3 regions of the Asaia sp. A2 genome follow, and region 1 is predicted to be linked to each of the others. Evidence: riboswitches for the same ligand, from Rfam matches in the RefSeq annotation. Region 1 holds a riboswitch; each other region holds the start of a gene.
What was found. Region 1 has a riboswitch for cobalamin ahead of ACWNRM_RS12605 (DUF1636 family protein). Riboswitches for the same ligand answer to the same signal wherever they lie in the genome.
Positions count from the first base shown of each region.

Region 1 (5,836 bases):
ATCGGACGGTGACAGCCCCCGGGCGGCCTTGCGCCATCCTTCAAGCGTCGTGCCCGGCTGGAGCAGCTGGACGATGGGCACACCCGCTGCTTCTAAAACCGATGCCCCGCCATCATCCCCACGAGAGGCGAAGAACGTGGCATTCAGAATGATGTCAGGGGGCTCGTCCACAAGCCACCGGTCGAGAAAAGGCACGACTTTGGCCGCGCGAAGCGACGAGACATACACCAGATCGACCCCGCATCCGGCAGCTGCGATCGCCTCTGCCAGCGCATCGATCCCATCGAGATCGGCAGAAAGGAGGTGGGCGCGATAGAACACGACCAGAGCCCGACAGGAGACGCCCGTGTTCAGGCAACGGTAAATTCCGGCCTCAGGCAGCTTTTCGGCCTCGGCCCCGTCATCCGCATTCAATCCGGCAATGGCCCCCATGAGGGTAAGCGCACAGCGCAGATTACGTGTTCCGCCCTCTCGAAACAGGCTGTCGAGCCGGGCCCACTGGGCGGGCGCGATGCTTGAGAGGCTTTCGAGTGCAGTATTCGGCGTGGCCTCCCCGGTGATGAAGGCCAGTGGAACAGCCTTTTCCCGACAGACGAGCCTCAGTTCATCCACGCCGTAACGCCAGTATTCGGTACCCCCGAGCAAGCGCACCACCACGCAACGTGCATGGGCAACCGTCTGCTCCAGATAAAGATCAACCGACAGGGGATGACGCAGGCGCGACAGGGTGGCGACCTGCAAACTGGGGTCTGACGCCCTGTGCACATCGCGCAGGCCCAGCAGGTCACTCTCGGAAAACGACAGCAGGACAAGATCGGCTGGCGTGTGGGCGAGGTCCTCGGCCACAGCCTGCCCATCCAGATCATGCGTTTCCCGAAAGAGAATATGCACGGCTCAGCCTGCGTCGAAGCTGCGCTGCACAGCCTTGGGGTCAAGCCCGTGCAGACCGATCACAACCAGCCTGCCCTCTGGCGCCTCGCCCTGCTCATAGGCATGTCGGATACGCGCGCCCACCGCCTGCACGCTTAAACGAAGGCTCTTGCCTGCCACGCGGGCAAAGCCTTTCATACGCAGCACATCATGCTCACGCGCCACCTTCTCAAGTCTGGCGATAAAGGCTTCGGCACTGGCCTGCTCGGGCAGGCTCAGCACGAAGCTCGTGAAATCGTCATGCTCATGCTCATCCGCCCCGTCATGATGCGAGGGGCGTGCTGCCAGATCGTCCTCTGCCGCAGCGGCAAGGCCGAGCAGCACAGCCGGATCGACACGCCCTTCACGGGCACGAATCACGCGCACCCGACGCTTGCGTGCAGCAAGACCGGCCTCGACCGCAGTAAGGGCGGCGTCATCCAGCAGATCCGTCTTGTTGAGGATGACCAGATCGGCTGAATCCAGCTGATCCTCGTAAACCTCTTCCAGCGGGTTATCGTGGTCGAGCGATTCATCTTCCTCGCGCTGCTTCGCCACGGCCTCCGGGTCATCGGCAAAGCGGCCATCGGCCACTGCCGGGGCATCCACCACGGTAATCACGCCATCCACCGTCATGCGCGTGCGCACGCTCGGCCAGCCGAACGCCTTGAGCAGCGGCTTCGGCAAGGCAAGACCCGAGGTCTCGATGACAATGTGATCGGGCGGGGTCGGGCGATCGAGTAGGGCTTCCATGGTGGGGATGAAATCATCCGCCACAGTGCAGCACAGGCAGCCATTGGTCAGCTCGACGATATCTTCCTCAGGGCAGTTCGGAATACTGCACCCACGCAGGGTCTCGCCATCGATGCCCAGAGACCCGAATTCATTGACCACTATCGCGATGCGGCGGCCATCCGATTTCTCGATCAGGTGACGCAGCAAGGTGGTTTTGCCCGCGCCGAGAAAGCCGGTGATGATGGTAACAGGTATCTTGCTCATGACAGTCTTTCAGATGCGACAGGTTGGGCAGGTGCAGCGGGTTGATGAGGTTCGCCCGACGGCGACAACTGGCCAGGAAAACGCCCCAGAATGATATCGCGCAGGCTTTCAGGACGCTTTGAAGGCATGACCGTTCCTGAGCGCGAGTGTTCATAGGCCTTGGCATAGATCATCAGATCCTCCGCCAGGTCGGGCCTCAACCCTCCCAGAAGCCACGACCATTTGCCGGGCATGGACAGGGTGGCGGTGCAGCCCCGCTGGCACGCCGCAAGACATTTGACCCCCTCGACACGCACACCGGCGATGGTCGCCTGCTGCAAGAGGGCCTCGTGCAGCGCCTCACCCCCGTCCCTGCAGGTGAGGCAGACATGAATGACGGGAGGCGTATCGCAAGATGTTATCGGTTCGGCCATGAGCAATCCCGGACCAGGCCCGTAGAACGGGCGCAACAGGGCACTAGGATGATTGCCGGGATATCCCGGCCTGCCATAAGCCGCCCCGCGATGACGGGTGCGGGTTCATGGTCTGTCGCGCTCCGGGCACCCCGCCGGATCGTGAAATCAGTGACGCGACGGCAGGTCTCCTGGCTCATGGTCCCGGTTGCCCGGCATTGCCGCCCCCTTCCCGGCATGGTCACCAGTGGGCTGCGACGGCAATGACATACCACCTACAGTTGCGGGGGCAGCGCAGGACTGATGCACATGGCACGAACCTGCTTCCCTTTTCACCCCTTGCGAGGCACCGTCGCTCATTTCCTAGCAGGTTTATCAAAGGAGATGCAAAGCTCGGAGAGGACAGGGCGACGCGCGCCTTTCCCCTGTGACCCGGAGCGTCGTTCTATCCGATTGTTTGCAACTTGAAACATCATGTCCGTTGCTGACATCATGGGGACGAGCCTGCGTGATACGATCGAGGGATGACCCCAATGCCTCATCTTCTTCTTGTCGATGACGACCAGGATATCCTGACCCTTCTCGGCAGTTTTCTGCAAAAGCATCACTATCAGGTCTCCACGGCGGAAACGGGCGAGACCATGTTTGCCATTCTGGGCAGGCAGCCGGTCGATCTGGTGATTCTCGATATCATGCTTCGCAACGAGGACGGGTTCAGCCTGTGCCAGCGCCTGCGTGCCCGATCCCGCATCCCGGTCATCATGCTTTCGGCCATGGCCGATCTGACTGACCGTATTGTGGGGCTCGAGATCGGGGCCGATGATTACCTGACAAAGCCATTTGACCAGCGCGAGCTTCTGGCCCGGGTCAAGGCTGTTCTGCGTCGTGCTGCCACGCCGGGCGAGACAACCCCGTCGCTGCGCCCTGTCCTTCGTTTTGGTCGCTGGGTTCTGGATGTTGCCCGTCGCGAACTGCGCGCGCAGGACCAGTCGCTCGTCCCGCTCTCGGGGGGTGAATTCGATCTGCTGCTGACCTTTGTCGAACACCCGCAACGCGTTCTCACGCGGGACCAGCTGATGGATATGGCTCGCGGCCCCGACCATGCCGCCTTTGATCGCAGTATCGACGTGCAGGTCAGCCGCCTGCGCGCCAAGCTGGAGGACGATCCCAGAAATCCAACCCTCATACGCACCGTACGCAATGGCGGCTATATGTTCACCGCTGCGGTGAAACGATGAGATGGGCGAGGCTTCCCCCTGATCGCGTTTTCACACAGGACACCATCTCCCGCCGCCTGATTGTCACCGTGGCCCTTGCCGCCGGGATAACGCTGCTGTTGCTCGCGGTCTTTGTCGAATTTGGCGGCCCGTGGAGCAAGCCTGATATTGAAGCCACCGGTATGGTGAGAGAGGTTGGGGCCGTGCTTCGCATGGTGCGGGTAGCCCCCGCCACTGACAGGGAAACGCTGCTGGCAGCAGCGCAATCAAGACAGATCCATTTCGGGTGGTACCCAAAAGCTTCGCCGCTCGCGAAGGCTCTGGCCGCGGGACATTACCGTCGCAGCGAGATTGAGGAGAGCTGGCATTTCCTGAGCCCGTTTCTGGGGCAAAAGCCTCCTGCCATCGCGGTGTTTCAGGAAGATAACCCTGTCTCTACCCTCCCCGGCCTGCCCTATGACCGTTCGCTGTATCACGACGCGTATTTCGTCGGGATCCAGCTCGATGACGGCAGTTGGGTGCTTTGTGTTGCCCTTCAGCGTTTCTGGGGGCTTTACGCCTTTCAGCGCCTCATGCTGGAAGGCATAATGCTGTTTGTCTGGATCATCGCGGTGTCACTCATCGCCTCACGCCAGCTTTCACGCCCGATCGAATATCTGGCCCACGAAGTCCGCCGGCTCGATGCGCAGCCAAACTATGCACGTGTCAGCGAAGCGGGACCCAGAGAGATCCGTCAGGTAGCGGTGACGCTCAACGCCATGCAGGCGCGTATTGCGAAGTTCATCCTTGATCGTACCACGATGCTTGCTGCCATTTCGCATGATCTGCGCACGCCGCTCACGCGTATCAGACTACGCGGAGAGTTCATTGATTGCCCGACGCAACAGAAACTGCTGTTTCGCGATGTTGACGAGATGCAGGCCATGATCGATGGCGCCTTGTCGTTCTTCCGCGACGATGCCTCCCATGAAACACAGACGGCTTTCGATCTTTCCGGGCTGCTTGAAACCGTCGCCTATGATTTCTGCGATCAGGGGCATGATGTGCGTTACGACAATCCGGGTAGGGTGGGATATCGCGGTCCGGTTCACGCCATGAAGCGCGTTTTCACCAATCTGGTCGAGAACGCGATCAAATATGCAACGCCGCCGCAAATCACCCTCGCACCAGGCGATATGACAGACGCATCACCCGCAGGGATTCGGGCGACGGGCTGGGTCGTCACCATTCTCGATCAGGGCCCAGGTATTCCACCCGACGCGCTCGATGCCGTGTTCGAACCGTATTTCCGGCTGGACAAGTCGCGCAACCGGCAGACTGGCGGGGTTGGGCTTGGTCTCACATCGGCCCGTACCGTCATGCGCGGTCTGGGCGGCGATATCATCATCGATAACCGGGCGGAAGGGGGATTGCGTGTGCGTGTTCTGTTGCCCGCTTCCGACTGAAAGACGCCAATATTTCCACATGGCCACAGACGGGACATAACGCAGAAAGACGCGACTGGCAGAAAGAGGGAAATCACCCGGCTCGTCCCCTGTCTGTCAGGAGATTGCGCCGCCTTTCCTGCCCGGGAGACGCGCCTGACCATGTTTCGCCTGCCTTACGCCATTCGTTCCCTCACCCGTTCTCTGGCCCGCAAACCCACCTCACCACGGCGGATAAACCCCGGTTTACTGTATCCCGTCCTGATAACCGGCATGATGGCGCTGACCGCCTGCGCCGGACAGGGAACCACGAAGACCGGTTTCATTGCGCCTGAGACCTATGGGCTGATGGCCCATCCTGACAATCACGGTGATGATCTGGTTTTTGCTCCCAAGGCACCGGCCGGGGTCATCTACCGTTATGCAGTGATCGAGCCAGTGCAATGGCGCCCGACGAGCAAGGCCGCCCATCTCTCCCCTCAAGCACAGCAACGCGTAATACGGGCCTTCGAGGACGAATTGCACAAGACGCTGGGCAAGGATCTGGTGATTCTGAACGAGACCGGCCTTGCCACCCTGCCGCCTGGCACAATCCGCATCAGAGCAGCCATCACCAATCTGCGTCGCAGCCAATGGTACTATAATGCCTTGCCGATTATCGCCGGATTTGCGGCTGGCGCCGCAGGAGGCGGCTTGCCCCCCATTCCCCCGCCAGCACCGGGGGGTGCCAGCGAGGAACTTCTGGCCATTGATGCGCGCAACGGAAGCACGCTTATGGCCATCGCGACCTATAATAACGGCATGCCATGGAACATGATGGGGCAATGGCTGCCCTACGCCCATGCCCGGCGCGCCTTCCATCTCGCAGCGAATCTGATGGATGAGGAGATGCACA
Region 1 is NZ_JBXWTO010000016.1:42,308-48,143, forward strand. Features, by position in the region: gene cobN (cobaltochelatase subunit CobN) at 1-891, opposite strand, end outside; gene cobW (cobalamin biosynthesis protein CobW) at 895-1,908, opposite strand; gene ACWNRM_RS12605 (DUF1636 family protein) at 1,905-2,321, opposite strand; cobalamin riboswitch at 2,465-2,669, opposite strand; gene ACWNRM_RS12610 (response regulator) at 2,825-3,538, shown strand; gene ACWNRM_RS12615 (HAMP domain-containing sensor histidine kinase) at 3,535-4,962, shown strand; gene ACWNRM_RS12620 (DUF3313 family protein) at 5,104-5,836, shown strand, end outside.

Region 2 (5,836 bases), on a different contig from region 1:
CCGAAGCTGCGCCTCCCAGGAGGCGAGGCAGGCTGGGTGCAGGTATCTGGCTTTCCCGGTTTTCACCCTCGGGATGCTGCCACATCTCCATCCCTGCAGAGAAAGCGAGGACGAGAACTGCGACCCAGCCTATCGTATCACCGTAGAATGACGGGACGCCGACAGATTTGAGAGGCAGATGCCATACGGCGGCGAGAATGCCGATGAGGATCGGGATCACGGCAATTGGTATGGCGCGACCGAGCAGACGCCACAGGATCCAGGGAACAAAGACGAATAAACCCAAATCCGCGATGAGCGCCGTAAGATCGTTCATACCTGTCCTTTTCGTTCTGCACGGAAAGATAGCTCAATACCTGAACCGAGGGAAATCTGCACAAGGGTCGATGGTCTCCCCAGACGCATTATGTCTCGTGCACTTGGATGAAACGGTAAATCACATGCAGATTACTTTACCTGTTGATACTGCTTGTCTTGCTCATAGAACTATAACGAGAAGAAGGGCGTCACACAGCCATGACATCTGACATCAAACAATATCGCCATGCCAAGGAGAGACTTTACGGTGGGACCCTGACAGTTCTCGGGGCCGTTGTCTGGCTCATTCTGTTGGCTGCTTTCGTCATGGTAGCGCTTGTGCGCCCGAACGGTCTGGCCCAACTCGTGGTAATCGCTCTCTATCTCGGCGTGCTCGGCGCAATCAGTCTTGTCGCAGCTGCGCTTTATCGGGCCTATGCGCTTGGCAACATGGTCGCACTCTCCTCCAGTCAGTTTCCTGAACTCCATGCGACGTTTGCTGAAGTCAGCCAGAGGCTTGGCCTGCAAGAAGTGCCACATGCCTTCATCTACAACTCGCACGGCATCACAAACGCCTTTGCCATACGCCTGCTTCGTGGGCGCTATGTGTTCCTGACATCGGCTATCATCGAGACAGACACAGATGCGCAACTCCGCTTCATCATGGGTCATGAGATTGCCCATCATGTGCTGGGGCATCTTGATGGCTTTAAGACTTTCCTTCGTGCGCCGGCCTATCTGGTACCGCTCCTTTACCGTGCCTATTCGCGCGGACGCGAATATAGCTGCGATGCCGTAGGCGCTTCGATACTGCCGGATTATCGTGACGGTGTAGGGGCGTTGCAGATGCTCGCTTGCGGAGCACGGCGCCTCAATACGTCAATGAATGCTGAGGCTTTTGCCGAGCAGGAGGCACAGGTGCCGGGCATGGCTGGCTTTGTGGTGGAGATCATGTCTACCCATCCGCGCCTCACGCGACGCGTTTCACGTCTCATCGCGCTTTTCGCAACACCCGAACAGAAACACGGCGCTGTCTGACCCGTCGCGTTCTATAGACAGGCGTTATTGGGTTGGATGACACACGGGGATTTTAGCAAGGGGAGGTGGTCCCCGTCTGGATGACGAGGGAGGCATTACGCCTCCCAGGCTTTCAAAAGGAAGCCTGCATGCTGATCGTGAATGACCGAGGCGCGCCGATCAGGACCTCGCTTGGATAGCTGGTATCCGCCCATTGCACGTAATGCTTGTTGGCAAGATTATCGATCCGGCCATACAGGGTGATCCCCTTATAGACGTGCCAGCCAGCAAACACGTTCACAAGGGCATAGTCCTTCAGCGTAAGGGTATTGGCATAGTCCCCCTTGCGTGCCGAGACGTAACGCACGCCCGCGCCCAGATCGAGCGGCAGGTTGAAAACGCTCGACCATACGCCCCATAGATTGGCCGTCACCGCCGGGACGTCCGGAACCTGATTGCCGCTCGCATCGGTCGAGGCATTCGGGAAGAACGTGCCGTAACGGGCATAGGCATAGGCCACGTTCCCCGAGACGCTCCAGTGCCGGTTAATACGCCAATCGGCCTGCCACTCCAGACCGCGTGATTTCTGGCCGCCGGCTGTCGAGACACTGTCCTGTCCGGTCTGGACCAGCACCCTCGTCCTACGGATATCGAAGAAGGACAGGGTTGTGACGAGCCGTCCCGAGAGAGCGCTTGCTTTGAGCCCAATCTCTCCCTGACGTGAGTGACTCAATCGGGAGAATTGCCCCCGATTGGCAAGGAAAAGATTGGAGCCCGGTGGGTCTTCAGCGGTGGTATAAACCCCATACAGGCTCAGATTGGGCAACAGGTCAAAAACCGGACCGATGCGGAAATTGGCCGGATTGTAATGCCCCTTGAAGCTGGTGGACGCATTGAACTGGCCATTCTGGTTGAAGTTCTGCCTGTCGAGCGAAAGCCAGTCATATCTGAACCCTCCCACCAGCCGCAGCCTGTCGGTGATCGAGAGGGTATCCTCAAGAAAGAGCCCCGCATCGATCATGGTCGTGGGAGATTTACGGTAGGGATACTCCCCGGCAAACGACCCGAGTGCGCCGCCCTCAGGGCTCGTCAATGAGACGCTGTCGGCATAATCCGCATCGGGAAAGCCGCGATTGCGGATAAAGCGAATGTAGTAGGCATCTCCGCCGATCACGAGGCGATTGCGTAACCCGAAAAGGGGGTAATCGAAACGGGCATCGACGCTGTCTCCAAGCTGATGCTGGTTCTGATAGACATAGAAGCGATCGCGGCCGATCCGGCCCGGCATGATTGCCTGTCCGCCTGCATCAGTGGCGCCGGGTGACGCGATATAGCTGTAGGTCTCTGCATTGTCCCAGCGACGTTTGGCATACAGGAAATAGGCCTTGTCGTGCAGTGAGACATGGTCACTGGCAGCCCAGTCCAGATGCAGCGTCGGCGTCGCATTCACAGAGCTCGCCCGTGGGTTGGCTACATTGTAGTTGCGCCACAGCGAGGCTCGGCTGATGACAAGTCCCTGAGTTGAATGGAGCAACCCACCAGCTGCGTCTTTTACTGCAGAGCCCGGTACGAGCGGCGCACCGTAATAGGTCGAGAGATTATCGGTCAGGTAATCGACGGTAAAACGTGCCGTGAACTTTGCGTCCGGGTGCCACAGAAGCGTGGTGGTCCAGTCATTGCTACGCGGGCTGGCGCCTTTGACATAGCCATCAGATGAGGTTCGGCTGAAATCGCTTCGTATCGCCAGGGTACGGGTGAGGGGCACTGACCCGCCAATGCCGGCATTCCAGCTATTGAAGCTCCCGTAGGAGAGCAGGGCGTTGGCATGTACATGATCCATGTCCGGCGTGCGCGTGCGCATATCCACGGTACCGCCGACAGCACCCTGGCCATAAAGAACGGAGGAGGGGCCTTTCAGGATCTCGACCGCCTCGAGATTGAAGGCGTTGAGTGGCCGGTTCACCATGGTTGTGGGACCGAAATAGAAACCGTCGCGCAGGATCAGCACCTGGTTGCCGCTGAAACCGCGCATCATGAGCTGGGCCGGATTGCCGGGCGAGCCACCTGAGGTCACACCCGGTGCGAAATCGGCAGCATCTTCGGCATGCACATAGCCGCGCTGCGAGATGATCTTCTGATCGATAATCGAGATCGAGGCCGGATTATGCTGGAGACTGAGTCCGAGCCGGCCGCCTATGGCTGGGCGTGCCTTGAGGCCGGTACTCTCACCATGAGCCGTAATGTACTCGTCGTTGCTGCCCTGCTCCTGAGCGAGGGCAGCTGGTGAAAGCGGCAGAAAGCCAAGTGCAGGCGCGATTGAGATCCCTGTCAGGAGACAAGCCCTGAGTGAGCGCATGGGGCGCATGATATGTGTTCTATCCCGTGTTCACGTCACTACGATGGGCAGCGTTTCCCCTGCCACCTGCAGGACACCCCGCCCGCCGGTTCTCGTCCGTGACCCCGTGTGATGGCAGGTCTCCTGACTTGTGCGTCATGATGTGCGAACTGGCCTTCCCGGGGGGATAGTCCCAGTGGCTGAACCCTTGGCGGGTCCACGTTCGCACACTCTTCACCTACAGTTGCGGGGGCAGTCATGGCGTTCGACCATGTTCCCTTTTCATCCCGTCTCCGGAACACCATCGGCTCGGACCCTAGCTTTTCAACCTGTGCTGTCAATGCTGCGCGGGTCATGGTCTATAGTTTGGCTTTTCCTTGCGTCTATTTTACGACAGCGCTGCCGGCCTCGGGTGTGCAGGCCCGCGACGGCACAAACGTTCCCCACGCGCTCGGGAGAAAGGGTCACGCCTTAATGAGGCCCTGTCCCTGTTCTGGCGACTATGGCTGTGTCGTTTTCGCTAACGATTACGCACGTCGTTTTTCCGATGAGACAGGCTTTCAGGCCGGGTTCCCACGCCCGAAATGCGGGTCCGACCGGCTGGGCGATCCGTTTTCGACATGACCTGCGAGAGAGAGAACAAGCTTGCCCGAACGGGTGACGCAATCGACGTGGTACCAGTGGTCACTCGCGACAACCGGGATGGTATGTTGCAAAATCTGCCCCGGTTGTAAGGAAAGGTCCTGTCGCTGCCCGGTGTAGTGATCGATGAGCGAGAGAACGACGGGCTCGTTTGCACCGGTCCCCTGTCCCGCGTAGTTTAAGGACAGATGCAGGCTGTTTCCGCTCGCCTGTGAAGTCAGGCCAATGCGGCTCTCGGGATCATGGAGACGGTAGAACCCGTTCGGCCCGTAGATCTCGACCGTGCCTGAGGCCGAACAGTGGAACACAGCCGTTGTCTTGCCTGCAACGGTCAGATGTTGGCTTGCCTCACCCGTCTGACGGATACGAAAAACCACACCCTGCTCGGCCGTGTTGGCAAAGACCAGTTTCGTCGACACATCGGCATGGCTGGTAACAGCGAAGCGATAAGGCAGAGCCCGGCTCGGACGCTGACCGGCCTCCTGCAGGGGCAGGCTGCCATGCTCCGGTACGAGCGGAGGCGGGTGTGCACAGGAAATTCGTGTCTGGGGCAGATACGCGCTCGTGTCAGGAAGAGCCACGGACCACTTCGCATCAGGCTTGCTGAAATCGAAGGCAGAGGTCAGATCGCCGCAAACCGTACGCCGCCAGGGTGTGATGGTCGGGCAGGGAACATTGAACCGCTGCTCCAGAAAGCGGATGACCGACGTATGGTCGAACACCTGTGAATTGACCCACCCGCCTTTTGTCCAGGGCGAAATGATCAGGGCGGGTACGCGAGGCCCGAGGCCGACCGGCTCGCCGTGATAGGCCTCACCGTCCGGAAGCTGGCCAGTTATTGTCTGCGTTGAGGGAACAGGCGGCGGTACATGGTCGAAAAATCCGTCATTCTCATCGTAATTCAGAATGAAAACAGTTTTGGCCCATGTATCGGGGTGTCGAACGAAAATGTCGATCAGCTTGGAAATCAGATGCTCGCCAAAGCCGGGCGGCGCTTCGGGATGCTCCGAAAGGGCCGCAGGTGGGACGATCCACGACACCTGAGGCAGCGTTCCATCAGCAATGTCCTTCTCGAAGGCCTCCAGCAGGTAGCGCCCTTCCAGTTCGTGCATGTTCTCCTTGTTTGAGCCCGGAACGACCGCGCGCGCCTGACGATATCGCCAGTCCTGCTTGTCGAGATTACGGAACTGCCTGAAGGAGGCGAGCGGATTGTCGCCAAAATTGTCGTATTCCTGGTAGAATTTCCAGGTCACCCCGGCCTCCTGAAGGCGCTCGGGATAGGTCGTCCAGTCAAAAGGTGTGAAGGCGGGATTGTCATGCGCCATATCGGCCGACCAGTTGCCGTCATCGACATTCTCGACCGCCTGTTTGCCATCAGCGCCGACGGCAAGGCCGTTTGTACCGGTAAAGAAATAGAGGCGGTTGGGATTGGTCGGGCCGAAGATGGAAGCGTGATAGGCGTCGCAAATGGTGAAGGCGTCGGCCAGCGCGTAGTAATAGGGAATTTCTGCGCGGGTAAAATACCCCATCGTCATCGGGCTTTTA
Region 2 is NZ_JBXWTO010000017.1:1,692-7,527, forward strand. Features, by position in the region: gene ACWNRM_RS12700 (cation:proton antiporter) at 1-316, opposite strand, end outside; gene ACWNRM_RS12705 (M48 family metallopeptidase) at 517-1,335, shown strand; gene ACWNRM_RS12710 (TonB-dependent receptor) at 1,448-3,679, opposite strand; cobalamin riboswitch at 3,767-3,970, opposite strand; gene ACWNRM_RS12715 (phosphocholine-specific phospholipase C) at 4,210-5,836, opposite strand, start outside.
Region 2: another riboswitch for cobalamin. It lies ahead of ACWNRM_RS12710 (TonB-dependent receptor); the one in region 1 lies ahead of ACWNRM_RS12605 (DUF1636 family protein).

Region 3 (5,836 bases), on a different contig from region 1:
CGGCGAAAGCACTTGTGCCGCACGGTGTAGCGCAAGGAGACGACAGACAAACGGACATGATGTGCCGGATAACGGCGCACAAGCGATGGGGTGTTCTTGATGCCATTTCCCGCAAGGGTGAAGACACGTGCTCTCACCCCCACATGGTCGTGGCGTCTCCTGCTTACCCTGACCGCCGGCACAATGGCCTTTGTCCCGCTTTCTGCTTCGGCGTCCGAAAAGGTCACCGGGCAATCCGGAGCAGGTTTTCAGGACAAGCAGACATCCGGTGCCCTGCGGGAGCGGGAGCAAACCCAGCTGCGGCAACAGCAACGCGAGGCAGAGCAATCGACAAGCGAAAAAAATCGCCTGTCCCGTTCCGTGCCCTCAAAACGCGCCGCGTTGGCTGTGGGCGCGGAGCAGAAAGCGTCCCCTGCAGAGACGATTTTCGTCACCGGCACGCGCCTGACGCAATCACGTCTGACCAATGTCATGGCCGGATCGTCACTGAGTGGCGAACAGATTGGCCGCCGGGGCTATACCGATCTCGGCCTTGCGCTCCTGCGCGAGAACCCTGCCGTCAGCGTGCCTGACAATTCCTCACTCGGCACACAGAACATGTTTGGTGCCGGGCAGTCCTTTGTAAGCCTGCTCAATCTGGGTTCGCAGCGTACCCTCACCCTTGTTGATGGCATGCGCATGGGCGGCGGGGCTACGGCTTCGATCTACGGTGTGGGATCGGGCTCACAGGTTGACGTAAGCACGTTGCCGACCTCGCTCATCAAGTCGGTGGATACCCGTCTGGGCGGTGCTGGCGCAGCTTATGGCGCTGATGCTGTGGCTGGTGTGATCAACTATACGCTCGATGACCATTACAAGGGTGTTTCGCTTGACGGTCAGGGCGGCTGGACACAACAGCTCGATGCGGCGAGCGAGAAGATCGCGTTCAAGGCCGGCACCGGTTTCGATCACGATAAGGGAGGCCTGGTCTTCGATGTCGAATATCGCAATCAGGCCGGTATCATAGGCAGTGATCGTCCGGATGTGTTCGGCGCCAACGCGGCTGTCTATCACCGGCCCGCACTGGGTGAAACATCCCCATACACCTATGTATTGGGTCCGGACCTGCGTTTCATCCAGGCATCGCTCACCGGTATGCCGTCCCTGACCGGCGCCTATGGCGACTTTCCCGTGTATGGCGGCAATTATGGTGCGACCTGGGCTGGCCTCGCTGCCTCCGGCATTGCCAATGCCAATGGTATTCCCCTGACCTTCAGCCAGAACGGCCAGTCGCTCGTGCCGCTCAATGCCGGGACCTTGCTCAAGGGCGACACGGCTCAGGCCGTAGGGGGCGATGGTATCTCCCTGCGCAACTACAACCAGATCGTCACGCCAAACGACAAGCTCAATCTGACCTTGCTTGGCCATTACGATTTTGATCCGCACATCCACGCCCACTGGCAAGGCTGGTACGCACGCGGCAGCGCAGAAAACCAGGTGGGTCAGGGAACATGGAGCAGCACGCTTTTCAACGATGCGCTGACGGCAAATAATGCCGGGCCCTATAGCAGCAGCTATTATCAATACGGTGTCACGACTGGTGCATTCGCTCTGAGCACCAGCAACCCGTTTCTGACAGGTGCCGAACAGAGCACGATCAAACAGGCTCTGGCCGAAAACGGCCTGCCAACCGATACATTCTATCTTAACCGCCTCAATCAGGATCTCGATCAGGGCCTGTTTCGCACCACATCGCAGATGTTTCGTTTTCAGGGCGGGCTGAATGGCGATTTCCGGGCCTTCAATCGTCAGTTCAACTGGAAGCTGCAAGGCGAGTATACGCGCAATACCAATGCCACGACGGCTCCGTCACTCGTTATTCCCAATCTTGTCAACGCGTTGAACGCCGTAACCGCTGCTGATGGCACGATCGAATGTGCCCCCGGCTATCAGAACGCCCCGATCGCCACGCGCAGCGCGGTATGCGCTCCGCTCAACCCGTTTGGCTACAACCAGATGACGCCGGCCGCGCGCGACTACGTCACAGCAGAGTCACGCTCGACCAATCGTAACACGCAACGCGATTTGCAGGCCGAAATCAGTTCGACCGTGGCGACCCTGCCAGCAGGGGCGATACGGTGGGATCTGGGGTACGAACATCGACGTGAGGCCTATCATTTCGACCCCGGTGCCTATCTGCTTGGCTGGAAGCAGAACGACGGCAGCTATCTTCCTTACGGGATCAATGCCTCTATTCCTTATACGGGTGGCGCCTATCATACACATGAAGGCTTCGGCGAACTCGATATCCCCCTGATCTCACCGACAATGCACCTCCCGGGCGCCTATCATCTCTCCCTGACAGCCAATGGGCGCATAACCTATAACAGTATCACCGGCGCTTACTGGACCTATATGACCGGTGCCGCCTGGTGGCCCACACGTGATATCGGTCTGAGTGGCAATTACGCTGTATCGGTGCGCAACCCTGCGATCGGTGAACTCTACTCCCCTCAATCCTCGACCTATCAGAACGGTGTCGATCCCTGTTCCGATACAGGCCTTGCGTCTGGCCCCAACCCAGCCCTGCGAGCCGCCAATTGCGCACGCGCCGGACTGCCGCAGAATTTTGTCTCGAACTTCAATTCCTACGGCGTTGAGGGTACAGCCGGGGGGAACCGGAATCTCTCCAATGAGCGTTCCAAAAGCTATACGGGCAGCCTTGAATTCAGGCCGCATTTCATACGCGGGTTCGATGTCAAAGCCTCATTCGTGGATGTCAGGGTTTCTGATGCCATCACCTATCTGAGTGCCAATGATCTGCTCAATGCGTGTTACGACACCGGCATCTACCCGAATAATCGCTTCTGCTCGACATTCACCCGGGATTCATCGGGACAGATTTCCTCTTTCCGCTCCGGCTATTACAATATCGCCAGCTACGACACCCAGGCCCTTCAGACGACGATAGAGTACAACACCCCCCTCTCCCGTCTGGGTCTGCCTGAGAACTCAGGGGTGATCGACCTTCGGGGCAACTACGTGCATTATGTCAAAAGCACGCGCAATTATGCCGGAAGCACCTATCTGCTTTCGGGTAATATTGCTGCGCCCAATGACAATTTCACGCTCAACACCACGTGGGTACGGGGGCCGCTCAGTGCACAATGGCAAACCATCTGGTATGGCCCGAGCGTTGTTGCCCTGCAGGTGCCGGCCACGCGCTTTGAGGGCAACAAACGGCCTGCCTTTGCCTATTTCAATCTCTCACTCGACTATGCCGTGACCAAGCATTTCTCAACCAGCTTCGTGGTAAACAACATCACCGATGCCCTGCCACGCGATGCAGGCATCTATAGCGTGGGCCGTTATTACGAGGCGCTTATTGGTCGCGCCTTCCAGATGCGCATCGGCGCCCATTTCTGACCGCAACGTGCACCGGTGGGTGTCGCCCCGACCACCGGCGCACCAAGACGATGAGCCCGTCGTCAGTTTTTGCGTCGTGCATCGACCCGGCTGAAAATCAGGGACAACATCCAGGCCAGCACGAACAGCCCGATCACGATAAACCCGATCTGGTTGAAGCTGTCGCTGACAGCGGCCACCATGCCCCAGAACCGCCCTTCAAAACCGATCTGGTCACCCAGCAGACGAAGCGTCTCGATACTGCCAATCCCGACAGCCACGATCACCGAGATCAGGGTAATGATGATGTTATAGCGCAGCTTGCGCAACGGATCGACGAAGGCCCAGCGATAGGCCCCGAGCATGAGAACACCATCTGCCGTATCGACAAGGGCCATGCCCGCAGCGAACAGGGCAGGAAAGATCATGATCGCCGCAACCGAAACACCCCGGCTCGCCTGTGAGGCAGACAGCCCCAGAAGCGATACTTCCGTCGCAGTATCGAAGCCGAGGCCGAACAGAAAGCCGAGCAGCACCATATGCCAGCTGCGCGAGACCAGTCTGAACAGCGGATAAAGCAGGCGCGACAGCACTCCACCCCGGTTCAGAAGTGCTTCGGGGTCGACCTCCTCAATCGCTCCACCAGCCCGTATGTGACGCCAGGCGCGCCAGGCGCCGCGCAGGACAATGAAATTTGTGATGGCCAGGGCAAACAGGAAGCCGGCAGAAACGAGCGTGCTGGCAATACCCCCTATATCACGCCATGCACCAAAACGCTCCTGCATCGCCTGTGACAGCAGTGCCGTGCCCAGCGCCGCCAGCACAACGATCAGGGAATGACCGATGGCAAACCAGAACCCTGTCAGCAAGGGCTGACGCCCCATTTGGATGAACTTGCGCGTGACGTTGTCAATCGAGGCGATATGATCGGCATCGACAGCATGACGCAGGCCGAAACCATAAGCGAGCAGGGCGTTGCCAAGCAGCAAGGGCCGATCGCGAAACATCACGAAGGTCCAGACCCAGAGCGCCATATTGGCCAGAAGCAGGCCGATCCCAAGCAGCGAAATGCGCCAGCGCAGCAACGGCGAAGACACCGGCAAGGTTTCAGCGCTCATCACTACGCCCTTCGCCGGGATGGAAAGTCGATGCGGGCCGATCCGCATCCCGTGCAAATCGCAATGCACCAATAGACGGGGGTAATTCGTTCACGAGAAACGCTCTCCGCAATCGCCGGATCATCCCGTCCGGTCAGGCAGTCAGACACGACAAGGGCAGGTCTCCTGGCTCACGGTTCATCGCTCCCCTGCCCCTTCCCGGATGACCTGCATCCAGTGGTTCCGGCAGGGCGCTCACCGCTCACAGTTGCGGGGACAGCTGCCGCCTCGTGCCCGATCCTTTCAGGATCAGCCAGCCCGTTCGGCATTCCCTTTTCACTTGCTTGCACAAGACCCTTGACGCGGGCGAGCCTACCCCCTCACCCCAGTGAAAGCCAGCTTCCAGCCGATTGTAATCAAGGGTCTCTACCTTGCGGTAGCGGAGCAGCACCCAGGCTGCCCAGCCCGCATTGCATACCATTTCAGGGAAACCATGCGCCTTTCCAGGCATTTGTTGGACCGTGACTTTGGTTCGGCCATGCGTCGGACCCCAGATAAACGGGAGCAGGAAACGATGAGCGCCTATCGTACAATCAACCCCGCCACAGGCAAAACCGAGCGTGAGTTCGATCTCCACACCAAGGCACAGGCCTTTGAAAAGCTAGACGCTGCCCATGAATTCTACAGAAGTGACTGGCGTCACCGCAGCTTTGCCGAGCGCAAGGCCATCGTCAGCAAGGCGGCGCAGATCCTTGAGCAGAACAAGGAAAAATATGCCCGACTGATTTCCATCGAAATGGGCAAGGTTCTGCCTGAGGCCATTGCCGAGACCGAACTGTCTGCGAAGATCCTCGCCTATTACGCCGAAAACGCCGAGAAATTCCTTGCCCCGCGTGAGATCCCTGTCTCGGAAGGTCGTGCGACGGTCCTCAGCCAGTCTCTGGGTGTCATCTACTGCGTCGAACCCTGGAACTTCCCGTACTACCAGCTTGCACGCGTGGCAGGTCCCAACCTGATGGCCGGCAATGTCGTGCTCGCCAAGCACGCACCGGGTGTGCCGCAATGCGCCCTCGCCTTCGAGGCGCTGTTCCTCGAAGCCGGGGCACCCAAGGGAGCCTGGACCAATCTGTTCATCGACAATGATGTGTCGGAAGAACTGATTGCGCGCCCTGAAGTGCGTGGCGTGGCCCTGACCGGCAGTGAGCGTGCAGGCAGTGCTGTCGCCGCACAGGCTGGCAAGGCTCTGAAAAAGACCACGCTAGAACTCGGTGGCTCCGATCCGTTCATCGTGCTCGATGATGCCAATCTCGACGAGGTCATCCCCCGTGCCGTGGCAGGGCGCATGTCCAATAACG
Region 3 is NZ_JBXWTO010000004.1:201,528-207,363, reverse strand. Features, by position in the region: gene ACWNRM_RS05335 (TonB-dependent receptor domain-containing protein) at 100-3,405, shown strand; gene ACWNRM_RS05330 (HoxN/HupN/NixA family nickel/cobalt transporter) at 3,468-4,502, opposite strand; cobalamin riboswitch at 4,641-4,855, opposite strand; gene ACWNRM_RS05325 (NAD-dependent succinate-semialdehyde dehydrogenase) at 5,056-5,836, shown strand, end outside.
Region 3: another riboswitch for cobalamin. It lies ahead of ACWNRM_RS05330 (HoxN/HupN/NixA family nickel/cobalt transporter); the one in region 1 lies ahead of ACWNRM_RS12605 (DUF1636 family protein).